One region of the Skermanella rosea genome, then DNA from elsewhere that is predicted to be linked to it. Evidence: riboswitches for the same ligand, from Rfam matches in the RefSeq annotation. Region 1 holds a riboswitch; each other region holds the start of a gene.

Region 1 (4,794 bases):
AGGAACTCCGCCTGCCCATCGCTCAACGGTTGGCCGGGCCGACGAGGCGGAGGGTCCGGTCCACCCTGGGCGCTCCCCAGGTGACGGGCGGCGTCGGATCACGTCCCGCCGCCACGTCGGTCCCCTGGGACGGCGCCAGGGTGACGGCCGCCCCAGTCGAACGGCTGCGCACCTCGACCACTCCCTCCAGGCCGAGCACCGCGGTGCCGGCCGGCGTGATCTCCGCCGTCCATTCGGTCGAGCGGGCCGACGCGACCGCCGTGTCGGTCTGCACCGCGAAGCTGCCCAACCCCGCTTGACCGACCACGGCACGGACGATGCCGGACAGCATGGAGAAGAGCGCCGACGTCCGCCCGCCCTGCGGATCGATCGTGTAGTCCGAGACCTGGACGCGGCTTTCCGGCCCGGTGACAAGGCTGCTGCCGTCTCTGAACTGGACCGTGACCCGGGAGGAGAAGCCTGTCTCGATCACGTCCGACGTGAAGACCGAGGTGCCGATCAGCAACGGGGACCGGATGTCGTCGCGCAGGATCACGGTGCTGCCTTCCTGTCGCACCACCCGTCCGACCGGCGCCCGGTCGGCCGGCGTCATGTCCGCCGCCGACGCCGACGAGGCCATCATCAGGCCGGCCAGCAGCATCGGCGGAATCCTACCAGCGATTCCCATGTCCGAGCCTCCCCATTGGTTCCGCCCAGGCATTTTCCTGGAAACGGGCGGCGGGACGCGCTGAAATTATGGACGGGCCTGGGTTCAAATCGGGTACCCGGCGGACGTCATGGGCGGGATGCCCGATCAACGCCTTTGGTCGAGCATCCCGCCCATGACGTCCGCCGGGACCGGCCGGCTGTAATGATAGCCCTGGCCGAACGTGCATCCCAGTTCCCGAAGCGGCCGGATCAGGTCGGCCGTCTCGACTCCCTCCGCCACCACCTCCATGCCCATGCGGCGGGCCAGGGTGATGATGGTTTCGACGATGTGATGGGTGCGTCCCTCTTCGCCCAGCGCCCGGACGAACGACTGGTCGATCTTGAGCACGTCGAACGGGAACTTGTGCAGGTAGGAAAGGCTGGAGTAACCGGTCCCGAAATCGTCGAGCGCCAGGGTCACGCCGAGGTCCTTGATCCTGCACATGACCTCGTAGGCCTGGTGGGGATCGTGGACCAGCGCCGTCTCGGTCAGTTCGACCTTCAGCCGTTCGGCGGGGAAACCGGTCGTCGCCAGCCGCTCCGCCAAGCCCGTCACCACATCCATGTCCGTGAAATGCTGCGACGACAGGTTGACGCTCAGGAAGGGCAGGGGGCGGCCGCCGGCCGTCCGGCGCAGCAGCGCGCAGGCATCCGCCATGATGACCAAGTCGATGTGCCGGATCAGGCCGCTCTTCTCGCCCAGGTCGATGAACTCGCACGGCGGCACCAGGCCGCGGTCGGGATGACGCCAGCGGGCCAGGGCCTCGAACCCGGCGAGTTCGCCGTCCGCGATCGTCACGATCGGCTGGAAGAACGGTTCGAACTCCCCGGCGCCGAGGCCGCGTTCCAGATCGTATTCGCGGTGTATCCAGTTGAGCGCCGATTCGCCGCGCTCGGTGCCGCCGGTGGGCGCCGATACCACCAGATGGTTCGCCGTCCCCCGGTCTCGGCCTGGCAGGTCGTTGAGAAGGCCGCTCTGCGCCTGCCTGAACCGGCTGATCAGGCTGCCGAGCAGTTGCCCGACGATCGGCTCCACTTCCTGGATGCGCCGCTTCAGCTGATCACGCCGGATGATCAGCACCTCGGTCTCCTCCATCGCCCGGGCCGCGGCCGACCGGACGCTGTCGTCCAGTACGGCCATCTCGCCGAAGATCTCGCCCCGGCCGAGCGTCGCCAGCGTGATGTGGGTCCGGTCCCGGGTGGCGCAGATCTCGACCTGTCCCCGCTCCACGATATAGGCGCAGTCGGCCGGCTGTCCCTCGAAGAAGATCGTTGCACCTGGTCGAAACGTCTTGCGGATCAAGGGAGGGTCTCCACGGAGGACCGCCGGCTGCCGAACCGGAAAAAGCATTTTCGAGAAAATACGGTTTAATCCAATTTTTGTAAAGACGGGCCATGCCAGTCAAATAATATCCTCACCGGAACCCGACCGTTTGCAGGCTAAGCGGAATGTTCCATTCGCAACGGGATGAGATTTCTGGCTCTTGGCTTGGATTTCTTTTGTGCAATATGTATATCAGTGTCCTTATCCAAAGTTAGTGCGGATGCTTGTTGGTTGATCTTGCTATGTGCCGAAACTTCTATCAGGGAGCTGGCGATGGCCGCAATCGAGAGTCTCAAAGCGATCCTTGACAAGACCTATGAGGGCATGACGCCCAAGCAATTGATGTCCCAATCGCCTGCCGCCCTCGCGGGCGTCACCGAGGGCGACGCGCTCAAACTCAAGGAAGCCTTCGGGATCGACACGATCGAAGAACTGGCGACGTGCAAATACTTCCTGTGGGCTCAGGCACTCCACGTCCTCGCGAAAACCGAGAAGTAGGCTCTTGTCCCGCCACCGTCCGGAGTAGGCGCGGTGGCGGGGCCTTCCTGAAGTTTCCCTAGATTCCGGCCATGGTTTCGTCAAACAGGATAACGGTTTCGGATCGGTAATGCGAGCGCGGAAGAAAAGGGTGGAGTTTTGCCTATCCGAAGTTTTATCTCTCCTGTTTGCACATCCCCGCAGGAAGCCAGGACATGCCGACCACAGCCAGGAAGCTCGATACCCCCACCCGGTTGCCTCCGATCCTGCCGGGGGTGGCTCCGCCGTTCCATCAAGCCGCGCTGTCCAGCTGCGTGGTCCATCACCTCGTCGATCCCGCCAGGGTGACCGACCTCTTTGAAGGGAGCGGGCTGCGGCCAGCCATTTTCGGCGACCACGCCTCGGTCAGCTACGGCTTCCATGTCCACGGCGCCTTCCGGTCGGCCGGGCTGAACCTGCCGCCCGAACACTGGTCGCCGTCGGCGGCCGGGATCGTCCAGGAACTGGAACTGAGCATCGTGGCCTGTCCGGAAGGCCGCTGGGACGAGGTTCCGGACATCACCTTCGACCAGTGGCTCATGGGCGACGAGCAGACCCATCTGCTGGGAAACCACCGCCTGTTCGTGCCCTGCGATGATCCGGCGGCCGTCTCGGTCGGCAGGGAACTGTTCGGCGACCCGATGTTCCTGACCGGCTTCCTGGTCAACCTTCCATCGCCCGATCCTGTCCGTGACGGCAGGGCCGCGACCGCCGAGACGGAGTGGATGCAGACCTGGGGATTCCGGGTCACCGACCCCGACGACCCGGCCGACTGCATTTTCACCGTCCTGGTCGACACCACCGGACTGACCCCGATTCCCGGCACGATCTCCCCGGTGACCCGGTACGGCGTGTCCGCGGGCCGGCCGGTCGGCTCCCGCTGGAGCGTCGCCCGGCCCTTCGACACCTTCTTCATCGCCGATGACGGACCGGCGGATCGGGTGCGGCTGACATACGGCGCCAGCCCCCATCCGATGGGCGTCGTCATGCGGGACCTGTTGGAGGGAACCCCGGCCAATGCGATCCAGACCTTCCAGTCCGACCCGGTCGCGGTCCGCAGCCGGCCCTATTTCCTGAAGCGGCCCTGAAGGCGTCGGCACCGGTCACTTCAGGCGACGGACGGCTTGACAAGCGGCGGCGATGCCCTGAGGATCGGCGTATTCCCAGGGGAGCCCCGATAGGGGGCTGAGATTCCGTCGGCCTAGCGGCAACGCGGAGACCCTTTGAACCTGATCCGGGTCGTGCCGGCGTAGGAAGGGGAGAGGGCGAGGACTCCGCGGTCGCATCCGCGCCCGGTCTCATCATATCCGTCGCTGCATTCCGGATCTCCGCTCGCCTTCGAAGCAGGAGATCACGATGCCGAAAGACAGCAATCCGACCTTCACCGTTTCCACTGGGCCGCTGCCCGCGTCGCGCAAGGTGCATGTTCCGGGCACCCAGTACCCGGACCTGCGGGTCGCACTGCGCGAGATCGACCTGGAGCCCGGCTGCGGCGAACCGCCGGTCCGTGTCTATGACAGCTCCGGCCCCTACAGCGATCCGGCCGCTGAAATCGACATCGCCCGCGGCCTGCCCCCGTTGCGCGCCGGCTGGATCGCGGCCCGCGGCGATACCGAAGCCTATGACGGCCGGCCGGTCAGGCCGGAGGACAACGGCCTGCGCCAGGGCCAACGCTCCAACCTGGAGGAGTTCTCCGGCCCCGCCCGCAGGCCGCTGCGGGCACGGGGCGGTGCCGCCGTGACACAGATGGCCTATGCGCGGCGCGGCATCGTCACGCCGGAGATGGAGTATGTCGCGATCCGGGAGAACCTCGGCCGGCAGGCGGCGCTCGACGCCGTGCGCGACGGCCGGTCCTTCGGCGCCGCGATCCCGGACCATGTCACCCCGGAATTCGTGCGCGACGAGGTGGCGAAGGGCAGGGCGATCATCCCGGCCAACATCAACCATCCGGAGATCGAGCCGATGATCATCGGCCGCAATTTCCTGGTCAAGATCAACGCCAACATCGGCAATTCCGCCGTCGCCTCCTCCGTGGCGGAAGAGGTCGAGAAGATGGTCTGGGCGACCCGCTGGGGGGCCGACACCGTGATGGACCTCTCGACCGGCGCCAACATCCACACCACCCGCGAGTGGATCATCCGCAATGCCGCCGTGCCGATCGGCACCGTCCCGATCTACCAGGCCTTGGAGAAGGTCGGCGGCCGGGCCGAGGAGCTGACCTGGGACATCTACCGCGACACCCTGGTCGAGCAGGCGGAGCAGGGCGT
Region 2 (4,794 bases), 1.8 Mb from region 1:
CGAAACCACCGAGAAAGCCGTGGTGCCATGACCATGCCGGGTATTCCGAAGGCCGAGCTTCACGTCCACCTGGAAGGGACCGCCACGCCCGACCTGGTCCGGGCGCTGGCGGAGCGCAACGGCATGGCCCTGCCCCCCGGCCTCTTCACGGAGGCGGGCCACTTCGCCTGGACCGACTTCCTGCATTTCCTGAAGGTCTACGACGACGCCGCGTCCGCGATCCGCACCGCGCGGGACTACCGCGACGTCACATACGACTACCTGCGCCGCTGCGCCGCCGAGGGCGCCGTCTATGTGGAGGTGATGTCGTCGCCCGACCACGCGAGGATGGCCGGCCTGTCGTTCCAGGACCACCTGGACGGCATCGTCCAGGGGTTCGAGGACGCCCGCGCCGAGTTCGGCATCGAGGCCCGGCTGATCGTCACCTGCGTCCGCCATTTCGGCGTCGAGCGGGGCCTGGAGGTCGCCAGGGCCTGCGTCCGGCACCGGCACCGGCTGCTGACCGGGTTCGGAATGGGCGGCGACGAGAACCACCTGTCCGCGGCCGACTTCGCCCCGGTCTTCGCCATCGCCCGGAACGACGCCGGCCTGGGCTGCACCGTCCATGCCGGCGAGTCCGCCGGGCCGGAGAGCGTGCGCGACGCCCTGGACCACCTGCCGGTCAGCCGGATCGGCCACGGTGTCCGCGCGATCGAGGACGCCGACCTGATCCGCCGGATCACCGGCGAGGGCATCGTGCTGGAGGTCTGCCCGACCAGCAACATCCGCACCGCGGTATACGGCTCCTACGCCGACCACCCGCTGGACCGCCTGCGCGCGGCCGGCTGCGCCGTCACGCTGAACAGCGACGACCCGCCCTATTTCGCGACCACCCTGGGCCGGGAATACGAGGTCGCGGCGGAGGCGTTCGGCTGGGGTGAGGAGTACCTGCGCAATGCGACGGTGACGGCGCTGGAAGCGGCCTTCCTGGACGACGAAACGCGCGGCCGGCTGCTCGAGACCGGCCTGCGCCGGGAAACCGGGGTCAGACCACCATTTCCCTGAATGGTCGTTGTTAACCTACGCCGTTGGGAAATGATGGTCTGACCCCGGTTTCCCTCGTCGGCATCAACCCCGCTGTGCGGTGTCACGTCGGCCGGCAACCCAGGCGGAGGGCGCCCCAATGGCGGCCGTGGACCAGGATCGGGGCGCTGACGTCCTTCAGAAGCAGGAACCTGCCGCCGCCCATGTCGCGGCGATAGGTCTGGACCAGGGCTGGCGCCCGGCTGCGCGCGGCGGCGATGCCGGTGAAATCGTCGAACAGGCGCCGGTTGCGGCAGTTGGCGGTGTTCCAGGCCGGCTCGCCCGGCCGCTGGGGCTGCGAATATTTCAGGTTGTGGGTCGGCAGATAGCCGTTGCGGTCCACCACGACGCAGAAATCGATCCGGGTCTCCTTCTGGAGCACCGATTCCTGGATCGGCGGCAGCAGGCGGTCGCACAGCTCCGTGTAGGCGGTCAGGTACTGCTGGGGATCGGTCCCGGGGATCGGCTGGTAGGCGGTGGAGAACATCGCCGCGGCACTGATGCCGCCCTCGTCGATGGTGTCGTCGAACAGGCCGGAGATCTGGCGCGCCGCCGCCTGCACGGTCTCGATCAGCGCCTCGTCGCCCCGGTGCCAGCGGTCCAGCGCCTCGGTCAGCGCGGCCTGGACGGCAGGGCCGAGGTCCTCGAAATGGACATGGAGCACTTCCCCTTCCACGGTGGAGACCCGGGCCGTGACCTCGCCGATGCCCGGCAGGTCGAAGGAAACGGGGGCGTTCTGCCCGGCGGTCCCGGCGGCCAGACGGACCTGGGCGCCGCCGCTGGAGATGTTCTCGACGCAGGCCGGCACCGCGCGCCCGTCCACCCTGCATTCGGTCTTGATGTCCACGGTGACGCGCATCGCCCGCCGGCGCTCGGCGAAGCGGGAGTTGCGCAGGCTGGAGATCACCCGCTTCTCGATGTTGACGACCTGCTCGACCAGTTCAGTCGTGTTGTTGCGCAGCTGGGTCGATACCGTGGTGGTCAGTCCCGCCTGGGTGGCGACGCTGCCGATCCGCTCGTGCACCCGGCGCACGCTGTCGGCCGTCTGGGTCACGGTCTGGGCGATGTCCTGGGTGACAGCGTCCTGCTCGACCACGGCGGAGGCGATCGCGGTGATGGTGTCGTTGACCAGCTCGACCCGGCCGGCCACGTCGGCGATCGCGCTGACCGTGTCGCCGATCGCCTTCTGCATCGACTGGATCTCGGACCGGATATTGCCCGTGGCGTCATTGGTCTGGTCGGCCAGCAGCTTGACCTCGTTCGCGACGACCGAGAAGCCGCGCCCGGCCTCGCCGGCGCGCGCCGCCTCAATGCTGGCGTTCAGCGCGAGCAGGCGCGTCTCCTTGGCGATCTTCTCGATCAGCGAGGCGATCGAGCCGATCCTGTCGGACACGTCGGTCAGGTTGTTGGCGATGTCGCGGGCCGCCTGGGACCGGACGGTGGCGTCCTGGGCGGCCCCGGTCGAGCGGTCCACCTGCCGCGAGATCTCGGCGATGGAGGCCGAAAGCTCCTGGGTGGCGGCGGCGATGGTCTGGGCGTTGACGTCGGCCTCGTGGGACGCCTCGGCGACGTGGCCGCCGTCCTCGCTGACCATGCGGGCGGCGCCCAACACCTCGGTCGAGGCCCTTTCCATCGCCTCGGCCTTGCGGCGGACCAGCTGGACCGCGTCGTCCAGCTCCTGCTCGAAGGTGTCGGCGAGGTCGAGCAGCTCGTCCGTCACGTGCTGCTCGGTCGTCGTGTGGGTATAGACGGAAAGCGCCAGCTCCGCCTCCATCAGGAGGGTGCGGATCAGCGTCGCCGCCTGGTCGGCCGCGGCGTGCCGGCTCCAGCGGTTGCGCTCGATCACCGAGCGGACCAGCCGCTCCAGGATGAAGGAATAGGCCGACAGATAGAAACGCGGCTTCAGCCCGACCCGGTGGTGGGCCGACCCGATCCGCTGCACCCGCTCCACGTACCCGGCGTCGATGCCGTCGACGAACAGCTTGTGCCAATGGTCCTGCTGAGCGCAGATCAGGCGGGTGACCATGCCCTCCGCCGCGATCAGCTCCGCCGTCTCGGGAAAGCGCTTCAGGAAGCCGTAGAAATCGGTGAGGATGCCGTCCAGGTCGGCGTTGACATGGGGGCCGAGCTGCCGGAGCGAGCGCTGCGTGGCACCGTCGATCCGCCAGAGCGCCAGCTCGACCGACGTGCCATGGGACGGGGCCGCGTCGGGCTGAGCCCGCGCGTCGGACAGCTCGCGAGTGTTCATTGGTCATCCCCCCAGTTGCAATCGCGGACAATCGGGCGCCAGGGTTGCAGCGGCAATGATCTACGTCAAAAGTATTAGATTAAACGGCCGGGCGCTCTCCTTCGGATAGGGCTGGCCGAGCCTTGACGGGGCCAAGCCGGACTGTCACTGTCGCGTCACGAAGGCTGGGGTGCCGGGCCGATCCGCCCGTGCTGAGATCATACCCATAGAACCTGATCTGGATCATGCCAGCGAAGGGAGCCCGTGGGACCGACCAAGAGCAAATCGCGGCACTCACAGGTTTCCGCTTCGCAAGGAGGAAGGGGAACCGACGATGTCCGCCCGGAAGTCCACACTGTTCGCCGCCGCGTTCGCCGCCGCCCTGTCGTCCGCCGCCGGCTCCGCCGCCGCGGCCGACCTGGACATCCCGGTGCTGGTGCCGGTCACCGGCTTCCTGGCGCTGGAAGGCACCAGCCAGCGGAACGGCGCCGTCCTGGCGATCCGGGAAGCTCCCGAAGGGGTTACGGTGCGGTCGGAAGTGATCGATACCGGCACCTCCCCCGAAGGCGCGGTAACCGCGCTGGAACGGGCGTCCGGGCGCGGGACCCCGACGGCGGTCGCCGCTAGCATGCTGGGCACCCAGATGCTCGCCATGCTGCCGCTGGCCGACGAGTACGGCATCCCCCTGGTCACGGTCTCCGGCACGGCGTCGATCACCGAGCGCGGCAATCCCTGGGTCTTCCGCTTCTTCCCCGGCGACGGGGTCACCAAGACCGCCCATGCCCGCTACGTGGCGGAGGAACTGGGCAAGCGCAGGCCGGCCGTGATCTACCAGACCACCGCCTATGGCCAGAGCGGCCAGGCGCACCTGCGCGACGCCTTCGGCAAGCTGGGCGTCGAGCCGGTGTTCGAGGAGGGCGTCGATCCCGGCATCCGCGACATGCTGCCGGTGCTGACCAAGGCCATGGCGGCCAACCCCGACGTGCTGGTCCTGCACCTGCATTCCGGCCCGACGGCGCTGTTCGTGCGGCAGGCGACGGCCATGAACCCCGGCGTGCCGATCGTCGCCGGCTCGGCCATGCACCAGCCGTCCACCGCGGCGTTGCTGGAGCCGGCCGAACTGAGGGGCGTCTGCGCCGAGACCTCGGCCTCGCCGGTGTCGGGCGGCTCGCCGGAGATGGAGCGCTTCACCGCCGAGTACCGCACGGCCTTCGGCACCGAGCCCGACGCCTTCGCGCTCGGCCAGTACGACGGCATCCGCATGGTGTTGGACGCGGCGGCCAAGGGGGCGGACACGCCGGAGGCCGTGCGCGACGCGCTGGCCAAGGGGACGTACCGCGGGCTCGCCATGACCTACCACTCCGACGGCCGGGGCAACATGGCCCATTCCGCGGTCATCGTCTGCTACGACGGATCGTCGCGCGTTCCGGCGGTGGTCAAGCGCTACGACGTGGCGCCGTGACGGGTGTCGCGCAGCTTCTGGTCAACGGGGTGGCACTGGGCGC
Region 3 (4,794 bases), 2.6 Mb from region 1:
TCATGGTCGGAGTGAGAGGATTCGAACCTCCGGCCCCTGCCTCCCGAAGACAGTGCTCTACCAGGCTGAGCTACACTCCGTTACCCTGGATGTCCGCCGCGAGGCGGCGTGGGCGGGTATATACCGGGTAGGCCGCCCCCGCGCAAGTGCCGAATTCCATGATGCGCGGACGAACCTGCGGATAGTCGCGAACCGGATCAGAACTCCCGGTCGATCACGAAGTCGATGACGTCCAGCAGGGCGCGCTTCTCCGGCCCGTCGGGGAAAATGCCGAGGGAGTCGCGGGCGATGGCGCCGTAGTGCCGGGCGCGCTCCACGGTGTCTCGCAGCGTCCCGTGCTGGTTCATCATCGCGATGGCGCGGTCCAGGTCGCCGTCGCCCTGCTCCATCTCCTCGACGGTGCGGTGCCAGAAGGCGCGGTCCTCGTCGCTGCCGCGGCGGTAGGCGAGGATCACCGGCAGGGTGATCTTGCCTTCGCGGAAATCGTCGCCGACCGTCTTGCCCAGCCGGGCCTGCAGGGCCGAATAGTCCAGCACGTCGTCGACCAGCTGGAACGCGATGCCGAGGTTGAGCCCGTAGGCGAACAGGGCGTCGCCCTCCACCGCCGGGCGCGACGCCACCACCGCGCCGATCTGGCAGGCGGCGGCGAACAGCTCCGCCGTCTTGGCGCGGATGACGTCCAGGTAGGCCTGCTCGCTGGTGCCGGTGTCGTTGGACGTGGTGAGCTGGAGCACCTCGCCCTCCGCGATGACCGCGGAGGCGTGGGACAGGATGCGCAGCACCTCGAGCGAGCCGTCCTCGACCATCAGCTGGAAGGAGCGGCTGAACAGGAAATCGCCGACCAGCACGCTCGCCTTGTTGCCGAACACGGCGTTGGCGGACGCCAGCCCCCGGCGCAGGTCGCTCTCGTCCACCACGTCGTCGTGGAGCAGCGTGGCGGTGTGGATGAACTCGACGCAGGCGGCGAGCGCCTGGTGCCGGGTCCCCTCGTAGCCGCACAGCCGCGCCGAGGCCAGCGTCAGCACCGGGCGGAGACGCTTCCCGCCCGCCGCGATGATGTATCCGGCGAGCTGGGGGATCAGTTCGACCGGCGACTGCATCCGGTCGATGATCAGGGTGTTGCAGGCCTTGAGGTCGTCGGCGACCAGGTCCGTCAGCTTATCGAGTGCGTTCACGTCGGGGTTTGATCGTTTCAGGCTGAGGTTGGTGACGACCGCCAATTTGGTCTCCAGCATGGCGTGGCAGGGCACGAATCGCTAGCGAGCATAAGGACAGGACTTCGCTGGTCAAGTGCGCTGTCAAAATCGCCGCATGCGGAGCCGCGGCGGCCTGCCGTTTCCCTGGCCCCTCCGCCGTGCTATTCGCAGGCGGGGACAGGTTCGCCGGCCCCTTCCGCCCGTCTTCCGGAGAGGGATTGATGAAGGAACTCCTGCGCACGGTCGATCCGGTGCTGCTCTCGTGGCTGACGGCCCTGCTGGCCGACGCCGGCATAGAGGCGGTCGTGCTCGACACCTACACCAGCATCCTGGAAGGCAGCATCGGCGCGATCCCGCGGCGCCTGATGGTGGCGGAGGAGGATTACGCCGCGGCCCGCAGGATCCTGGAGGAGACGGGCCACCTTGCTCCCGACTGAAGGCGACGGCCGGACCGCCGACCGGCTGCTGGGCGGCCGGGTCGCCCTGTTCCAGCCGGCCCGGGGCTACCGCGCCGCGATCGACCCGGTGCTGCTGGCGGCGGCGACGCCCGCCGCGGCGGGTGAACGGGTGCTCGACGTCGGCGCGGGCGTGGGCGCCACCACGCTGTGCCTGGCGGCGCGGGTTCCCGGCGCCGATGTCACCGGGCTGGAGCTCCAGCCCGGGCTCGCGGCGCTCGGGGCGGAGAATGTCCGCGCCAACGGGCTGGAGGACAGGGTCCGCATCCTGGAAGGCGACCTGCTGGCGCCGCCGGAAGGAATCGCCGCCACGGCCTTCGACCGGGTGATGACCAACCCGCCGTTCCAGGAGGCCGGCACCCACACTCCGCCGCCCGAGGCGGGGCGCGCGCTGGCGCACGGCGAGGGTGCGGCCGACCTGGCGGCCTGGCTGGACTTCTGCGCCCGCCGGGTGAAGCCGCGCGGCACCCTGACCGTCATCCACCGGGCCGACCGGCTGGACGACCTGATCGCCCTGCTGCATGGCCGGTTCGGCGGGATCACCCTGGTCCCGCTGTGGCCCAAGGCCGGCCGGCCGGCCCGCCGCGTCGTGGTGACCGCGCGCAAGGGAGCCCGCAGCCCCGCCCGCCTGATGCCCGGCCTGGTGCTGCACGAGGCCGACGGCGGCTTCACCGGCGCGGCCCAGGCGATCCTGCGCGACGGCGCCGCGCTGGATCTTTGAAAACAGGGCGCCCGCCCCATGTTAAGCGGCATGCTGATCCGCCGTATCATGACCGCCCTCGGTCGCAAGCCCGCCCCCACCGTTTCCGTTCTCCGGCTGTCCGGCGTCATCGGCGCCGGCGGGGCGCTCCGCCCGGGGATCACCCTGGCGGCCCTGGCGCCCGCCATCCAGCGCGCCTTCTCCGTTCCCGGCCAGCAGGCCGTGGCGCTCCAGGTCAATTCGCCCGGCGGTTCGCCGGTCCAGTCCGCCCTGGTCGCGGGACGCATCCGCCAGCTGGCCGACGAGAAGAAGGTGCCGGTCTTCGCCTTCGCGGAGGACGTCGCGGCGTCCGGCGGCTACTGGCTGGCCTGCGCCGCCGACGAGATCTACGCCGATCCCAGCTCGATCATCGGCTCGATCGGCGTGGTTTCCGCGGGCTTCGGCTTCCAGGACCTGATCGCCCGCTACGGGATCGAGCGGCGGGTACATACCTCCGGCACCCGGAAGGCCATGCTCGACCCGTTCCAGCCCGAGCGGGACGAGGACATCGTCCGGCTGAAGGCGATCCAGGCGGAGATCCACGACGCCTTCAAGGCCATGGTCCGCGGCCGGCGCGGCGACCGCCTGAAGGGGACCGACGAGGACCTGTTCTCGGGGGAGTTCTGGACCGGCGCCAAGGCGCTGGACCTGGGGCTGGTCGACGGGCTCGGCGACCTGCGATCGGTCATGCGCGACCGCTTCGGCGAAAAGGTCAACCTGCGGCTGGTCCATGGCGAGCGCCGCTGGTGGCGCGGCCGCATCCGGACGGAAGCGGCGCTGCCCGCCCTGACGCCGTCCGGCCTCGCCGACGATCTGGCAAGCGCCATGATCAATGCCGTCGAGGACCGCGCCATGTGGTCCCGCTTCGGCCTGTAGCGGCGCCCCCGGGCTGGGCGGCTGCCCGATAAGCCTTGCGGTCACACCGGGGCATGCCGCATAGTCGCGACCCCGGACGCGAGTCCGGAAAATCTGGCTGGGGTGCCGGTCCTTCGAGGGGCCGGCTGAGATCATACCCATCGAACCTGTTCGGATAATGCCGACGAAGGGAGCCCCCATGACGACAGCGCGATCCATTTCCGATATTCCGACCGGCCCGCGGTCCGACCGCCCCTCGGTCGCCATCGTCGGCGCCGGCGTGGTCGGCCTCGGCATCGGCTGGCGCCTTGCCGCCGCCGGGTGCCGGGTCGAGATCTTCGACAAGGGCGAGGCGGGACGCGGCGCCAGCCATGCCGCCGCGGGGATGCTGGCGGCCGGCGTCGAGGTCGAGCCCGGCGAGGAGGGCCAGCTGCCGCTGAACCGGCACAGCCAGGACCTGTGGCCGGGCTTCGCCGAGGAGCTTCAGGCCGCCTCCGGCATCGACGTCGAGTTGCGCACCGAGGGCACCCTCGTGGTGGCCCTGAACTCCGACGACGTCGCCCGGCTGCGCTTCAATTTCGACCTCCAGAAGAGCCTGGGGCTCGGCCATGAGTGGCTGACGGGGGCGGAGGTCAAGCGCCGCGAGCCCTATCTGCACACCGGCACGGCGGCGGCGATCCTGAGCCCGCGCGATCATCAGGTGGACAACCGCAAGGTCGCCCTGGCGCTCCGCACCGCCTTCGAGCGGGCCGGGGGGCGCTTGCATGAACACACGGCGGTCGAGGAGATCCTGGTCGAGGGCGGGCACGCCGCCGGCGTGCTGGCGGCCGGAGGCGGGACGCACCGGGCCGACGTCACCGTGCTGGCCGCGGGCGCCTGGTCGCGGGGGATTCCCGGTCTGCCCGACGGTGCCCGGCCGCCGGTCCGGCCGGTCAAGGGCCAGATGGCGGCCCTTCGGATGGACCCGCGCGAGCCGCTGCTCCGGCATGTGGTCTGGACGCCCGGCGTCTATCTGGTGCCGCGCCGCGACGGCCGGCTGGTGATCGGCGCCACGGTGGAGGAGCGCGGCTTCGACACCGACCTGACCGCGGGCGGCGTCATGTCCCTGCTCGAGGGCGCCTGGCGGGCGCTGCCGGGAGTCGAGGAACTGCCGATCGACGAGCTGTGGGTCGGCTTCCGCCCCGGCTCGCGCGACGACGCCCCCATCCTGGGACCGTCGGCGCTGGACGGGCTGGTCCTGGCGACCGGCCATCACCGGAACGGCATCCTGCTGACCCCGGTCACCGCCGACGCCGTCTCCGACCACATCCTGACCGGGCGGATCGCCGACGTCATCCGCCCGTTCGGCATCGACCGATTCGCGAAGAGAGCGGCGCCAGGCCGCCCGCAGAGTGGGAAGGAACTTCCATGACCCGACATATTCCCCCGCATATCCAGGTGAACGGCCAGCGCGAGCCGCTGGCGGCCCCGACGCTCGACGCCCTGCTGCGCGGGAAGGGGGTGGTTCCCGGAGCCCGCGGCGTCGCCGTCGCGCTGAACGGCGCGGTCG
Region 4 (4,794 bases), 1.7 Mb from region 1:
GTCGGCGATGGTGGTGAACCAGTGTTCCGGCGGGTTCTGGCCCTGGCGGCGGCTCCAGGTCAGGGCGCGCAGCACCTCCTCGGCGTCCTGAGTCACCGGAACGTCCGGGTCGATGCCGTTGAGGGTGGCCCAGACCCCGGTCCAGCAGCGGCCGACCGACCACGGATTGTAGCCGCCGCCGCCCAGGACCAGGACCCGGGGAGCGAGGGTCGCAAGCGAGCGGACGGCGTTCCACAGGGCGCGGTTGGACAGTTCCAGCCGGCTCAGCGGGTCGTCGGCCAGGGCGTCGGCGCCGCACTGGATCACCACGGCGTCGGGGGCGAAGCACCGGCCCAGCGGCATCAGGGCGTTCTCCAGGATGTAGTCCAGTTCGGAGTCGTTGAACTCCACCGGGACCGGCAGGTTGCGGGCCATGCCGCCGGCCCGGTCGCCGACCTTGCCGGTGAAGGGCCAGCGGGTGCCCTCGTGGACCGACACGGTCAGCACCCGGTCGTCGTCGGCGAAGGCATATTCCACCCCGTCGCCGTGATGGGCGTCCAGGTCCGCGTAATAGACGCGGCGCAGGCCGCCGTCGAGCATGGTCAGGATCGCGAGCACCGGGTCGTTGAAGTAGCAGAAGCCGCTGGCCCGGTCGCGCAGGCCGTGGTGGGTCCCGCCCGCGGGGTTGTAGATCACCCCTTCGTGCTCGGCCAGCAGCCGGCCGGCCAGGATCGAGCCGCCCGACGCCGTGGCGGGACGGCGGAAGACCTCGGCGAAGATCGGGTTCTCCAGCCGGCCGATATTGTAGCGGTCGCGCGCCTCCGGATCGAGCCGCTGCTCCGCCTCGGCCCGGCGGACCGTCTCTATATATGTCCGGTCGTGAAAACGGGCGAGCTGGTCGGGGGTCGCCCTGGGGCTGTCCAGATAGTCCCGGTGGTCCAGCCATCCCATGGCGCGGGAAAGGTCGATCGCGGTGGAGACCCGCGGGATCGCGAGCGGGTGCTTCTTGCCATAGGTGGAGGCCCGGTAGATCTCGCTTCCGATGAAGAGCGGGCCGATGGGCTCGGACTGGGCGGGCTGGGACTGGGCGGGCTGGGGCTGGTTCAACATGGAAGCTGACCTAGGCCGCCCCCCGCGCTTCGTCAACTATGTGCGTATTCGGTATTCCAGCGCCTTGCCAGGGCGTCACGGACTTGCAATAGTCTGTCCCAACCTCACTGGGGGGAGCCGATGGTCGGCTGAGAGGTCCCAAGCCGCGGGACGACCCCTGGAACCTGATCCGGTTGATACCGGCGTAGGGATCAGTGACCCATGCACGACCTCGTGCGGCCGACCGTGTCGGCCCATCCTCCCAGCATCGGCGTGAGAATTGAGCGGGCCCGCCTGACCTATGGCGGCGCGCGGCTGTTCGACGGCCTGGATTTCGAGCTCGAAGGCGGCCGCTGCACCTGCCTGCTCGGGCCGAGCGGCGTCGGCAAGACCACGCTGCTTCGGCTGATCGCCGGGCTGGCCGATCCGGAGCCGCCCACGGTCCTGGCGGCGGAGGACGGAAAGCCGCTGGACGGCCGGGTCGCCTACATGGCTCAGCAGGACCTGCTGCTGCCCTGGCTGGGCGCGCTGGACAACGTGCTGCTGGGGCCGAGGCTGCGCGGCGAGGCGGTGGGCGCCGCCCTGGCGGACCGGGCGCGCGGGCTGCTCGACGCGGTCGGGCTGGGCGACCGGCTGCAAGCCCGGCCGGCGGAGCTGTCGGGCGGCATGCGCCAGCGGGTGGCCCTGGCCCGCACCCTGATGGAGGACCGTCCCGTCGTGCTGATGGACGAGCCCTTCTCGGCCCTGGACGCGATCACCCGGCTCAGGCTCCAGGAACTGGCGGCCGGGCTGCTGGCGGGGAAGACGGTGCTTCTGGTCACCCACGACCCGCTGGAGGCGCTTCGCATCGGACATCGGATCCATGTGATGGCGGGACAGCCGGCGGAAATCGGGCCGGCGATCTCGCCCGAGGGTTCGCCGCCGCGGCCGGCCGACGATCCGGCGCTTCTGGCGCGGCAGGCCGAGCTGCTGCGGCGGCTGTCATCATGATGCGGGCGGTACGGCCCATGGTGCGCCCCCTGGTGACCGCGGCGGTCCTGATCGCCGCGTGGCAGGCGCTTGTCTGGGCGACCGGCGTGCCGCGATTCATCCTGCCCGATCCGGCGCGGGTGGCGGTGGCGCTGTGGGAGCGGGCCGGCCTGATCGGCTACCACGCCCTGTTCACGATGGGCGAGATCCTGGGCGGGCTGGCGCTCGGCGTCGTGCTGGGCGCCGCCACGGCGCTGACGCTCAGCTATTTCCGGCCGGCGCGCCGCTGGCTGATGCCGGTGCTGGTGTTCAGCCAAGCGATCCCGGTGTTCGCGCTGGCGCCGCTGCTGGTGCTGTGGCTGGGCTACGGCATGGCGTCCAAGGTCGCGATGGCGACCCTGATCATCTATTTCCCGGTCACCTCGGCCTTCTTCGACGGGCTGCGCCGGACCGAGCCGGGCTGGCTGGACCTGGCTCGGACCATGGGCGGGTCGCGCTGGACCACGCTGGTCCGGATCCGCCTGCCGGCAGCATTGCCCGCCTTCGCCTCCGGCCTGCGGGTCGCCACGGCGGTGGCGCCGATCGGCGCCGTGGTCGGCGAGTGGGTCGGGGCCTCGGCCGGGCTCGGATACCTGATGCTGCACGCCAACGGGCGCATGCAGGTGGACTTGATGTTCGCGGCCCTGCTGACCTTGGCCGCCATCGCGGTGGCGCTCTATTTCGCGGTGGACGCGCTGCTGCGCCGCGCCCTGCCGTGGCAACGGGACAAGAATCCAGACGAAGAGAGGGACTGAACACCCATGCGTACCGAAGCATCGCGCCGATCATTCCTGAAGGCCGGACTGGCGGGGCTGGTCCTGGCGGCCGGCCTCGCCGCTTCGGCGCCGGCACTGGCCCAGGACAAGCTCACGGTCCTGCTGGACTGGTTCGTCAACCCCGACCATGCGCCGCTGTATGTGGCTCGGGAGATGGGTTACTTCCGCGACGCGGGGCTGGAGGTCGAGATGGTCGCCCCGGCCGACCCGAACGACCCGCCCAAGCTGGTCGCCGCCGGCCGGGCCGACCTGGCGGTATCCTACCAGCCGCAGCTCCAGATGCAGGCGGCCGAGGGCCTGCCGCTGACCCGGATCGGCACCCTGATCGCGACGCCGCTGAACACGGTGGTCGTGCTGGCGGACGGGCCGGTCAAGTCGATCGCGGACCTGAAGGGGCGCAAGGTCGGATACTCCGTCGGCGGGCTGGAGGACGCGCTGCTCGGCGCGATGCTGGAGAACGCCGGGCTGAAGCTGTCCGACGTGGAACTGGTCAACGTCAATTTCAGCCTGTCGCCGGCGCTGCTGTCGGGACAGGTCGACGCGGTGGTCGGGGCCTACCGGAACTTCGAATTGAACCAGCTCGACATCGAGGGCAAGGCCGGCCGCGCCTTCTATCCGGAGGAGCACGGTGTCCCGCCCTATGACGAGCTGGTCATCGTCGCCAACCGCGAGAAGGTCGCCGATCCCCGCCTTCCCCGCTTCCTGGACGCGGTCGAGCGCGGCACGCTGTACCTGATCAACCATCCGGACGAGTCGTGGAAGCTGTTCGTCAAGGCCAACCCCGAACTGGACGACGAGCTGAACCGGCGCGCCTGGCGCGACACCCTGCCCCGCTTCGCCCACAGCCCCGGGGCGCTCGACGCGAGGCGCTACGAGCGGTTCGCGAAGTTCCTGAAGGAGCGGGAGCTGATCGGGGAGGTGCCGAGGCTGGCCGACTACGCGGTCGAGCTTCGCTGAGGGCCGGCTTTGCCATTATGCCGCATGCCTGCGTGTGCGGCGGGCGTTGATCATGCCGCGGGCTGCGGTATCGTGCGGCATGACTCAACTGCGACGCGCACTCTCCGATGCCGAGCGGATCGACTGGCTGCGGCTGATCCGGACCGAGAATGTCGGCCCGGTCACCTTCGCCCGTCTGCTGGAACGCTACGACACCGCCACGCTGGCCCTGAAGGCGCTGCCCGACCTCGCCCGGCGGGGAGGCCGCACGGCACCGCTGCGCATCTGCCCCAAGGCGGAGGCCGAGCGGGAGATCGCGGTGGCCCGCAAGGCGGAGGTGCGGCTTATCGCCTCCTGCGAACCCGACTACCCCCTGCCGCTGGCCATGATCGAGGACGCGCCCCCGGTGATCGCGGTGAAGGGGCATGCCCATCTGCTGAGCCGCCGCTGCATCGGCATGGTCGGCGCCCGCAACGCCTCGACCAACGGCAAGCGCTTCGCCGACACGATGGCGCGCGAGCTGGGCGCGGCCGGGTTCGTCGTGGTTTCGGGCATGGCGCGCGGGATCGACACCAGCGCCCATCTGGGATCGCTGGATAGCGGCACGGTCGCTGTCGTGGCGGGCGGCGTGGACGTGATCTACCCGGAGGAGAACGCGGCGCTCTATGCCCGGATCGCCGCGCAGGGCGCCGTGGTGGCCGAATGCCCCATGGGCACCCAGCCCATGGCGCGGCACTTCCCCCGGCGGAACCGCATCATCTCCGGCCTGTCGCTGGGCGTGGTCATCATCGAGGCGACGCCCAAGTCGGGGTCGCTGATCACCGCGCGGACGGCGGGCGAACAGGGCCGCGAGGTCTTCGCCGTGCCGGGCTCGCCGCTGGATCCGCGCTCGCGCGGGCCCAACGACCTGCTGCGCAGCGGCGCCAATTTCGCCGAGGGCGCCGAGGACATCATCCAGGCCTTCGCGGGAGTCGAGGCGCCGAAGATGCGGGAGCGGGAACCGGAC

Evidence for each region. A riboswitch is a leader RNA that binds a small molecule or an ion and turns the genes downstream of it on or off. The one in region 1 is predicted to bind thiamine pyrophosphate.
Region 2: another riboswitch for thiamine pyrophosphate. It lies ahead of JL101_RS23290 (ABC transporter substrate-binding protein); the one in region 1 lies ahead of thiC (phosphomethylpyrimidine synthase ThiC).
Region 3: another riboswitch for thiamine pyrophosphate. It lies ahead of thiO (glycine oxidase ThiO); the one in region 1 lies ahead of thiC (phosphomethylpyrimidine synthase ThiC).
Region 4: another riboswitch for thiamine pyrophosphate. It lies ahead of JL101_RS06760 (ABC transporter ATP-binding protein); the one in region 1 lies ahead of thiC (phosphomethylpyrimidine synthase ThiC).

The regions. Positions count from the first base shown of each region.
Region 1 covers NZ_CP086111.1:3,154,162-3,158,955, reverse strand. Annotated here, with positions in the region: gene JL101_RS14640 (CHASE2 domain-containing protein) at 1-19, opposite strand, end outside; gene JL101_RS14635 (FecR family protein) at 23-667, opposite strand; gene JL101_RS14630 (EAL domain-containing protein) at 794-1,990, opposite strand; gene JL101_RS14625 (hypothetical protein) at 2,285-2,509, shown strand; gene JL101_RS14620 (hypothetical protein) at 2,704-3,615, shown strand; TPP riboswitch at 3,683-3,801, shown strand; gene thiC (phosphomethylpyrimidine synthase ThiC) at 3,884-4,794, shown strand, end outside.
Region 2 covers NZ_CP086111.1:4,984,801-4,989,594, forward strand. Annotated here, with positions in the region: gene JL101_RS23275 (DMT family transporter) at 1-31, shown strand, start outside; gene JL101_RS23280 (adenosine deaminase) at 28-1,044, shown strand; gene JL101_RS23285 (methyl-accepting chemotaxis protein) at 1,127-3,310, opposite strand; TPP riboswitch at 3,466-3,566, shown strand; gene JL101_RS23290 (ABC transporter substrate-binding protein) at 3,624-4,751, shown strand; gene JL101_RS23295 (branched-chain amino acid ABC transporter permease) at 4,748-4,794, shown strand, end outside.
Region 3 covers NZ_CP086111.1:524,894-529,687, reverse strand. Annotated here, with positions in the region: tRNA gene JL101_RS02505 (tRNA-Pro) at 4-80, opposite strand; gene JL101_RS02500 (polyprenyl synthetase family protein) at 198-1,220, opposite strand; gene JL101_RS02495 (putative signal transducing protein) at 1,418-1,633, shown strand; gene JL101_RS02490 (tRNA1(Val) (adenine(37)-N6)-methyltransferase) at 1,620-2,372, shown strand; gene JL101_RS02485 (S49 family peptidase) at 2,421-3,266, shown strand; TPP riboswitch at 3,355-3,455, shown strand; gene thiO (glycine oxidase ThiO) at 3,445-4,656, shown strand; gene thiS (sulfur carrier protein ThiS) at 4,653-4,794, shown strand, end outside.
Region 4 covers NZ_CP086111.1:1,455,410-1,460,203, reverse strand. Annotated here, with positions in the region: gene JL101_RS06765 (acetoin utilization protein AcuC) at 1-1,089, opposite strand, end outside; TPP riboswitch at 1,190-1,298, shown strand; gene JL101_RS06760 (ABC transporter ATP-binding protein) at 1,291-2,058, shown strand; gene JL101_RS06755 (ABC transporter permease) at 2,076-2,831, shown strand; gene JL101_RS06750 (ABC transporter substrate-binding protein) at 2,838-3,809, shown strand; gene dprA (DNA-processing protein DprA) at 3,889-4,794, shown strand, end outside.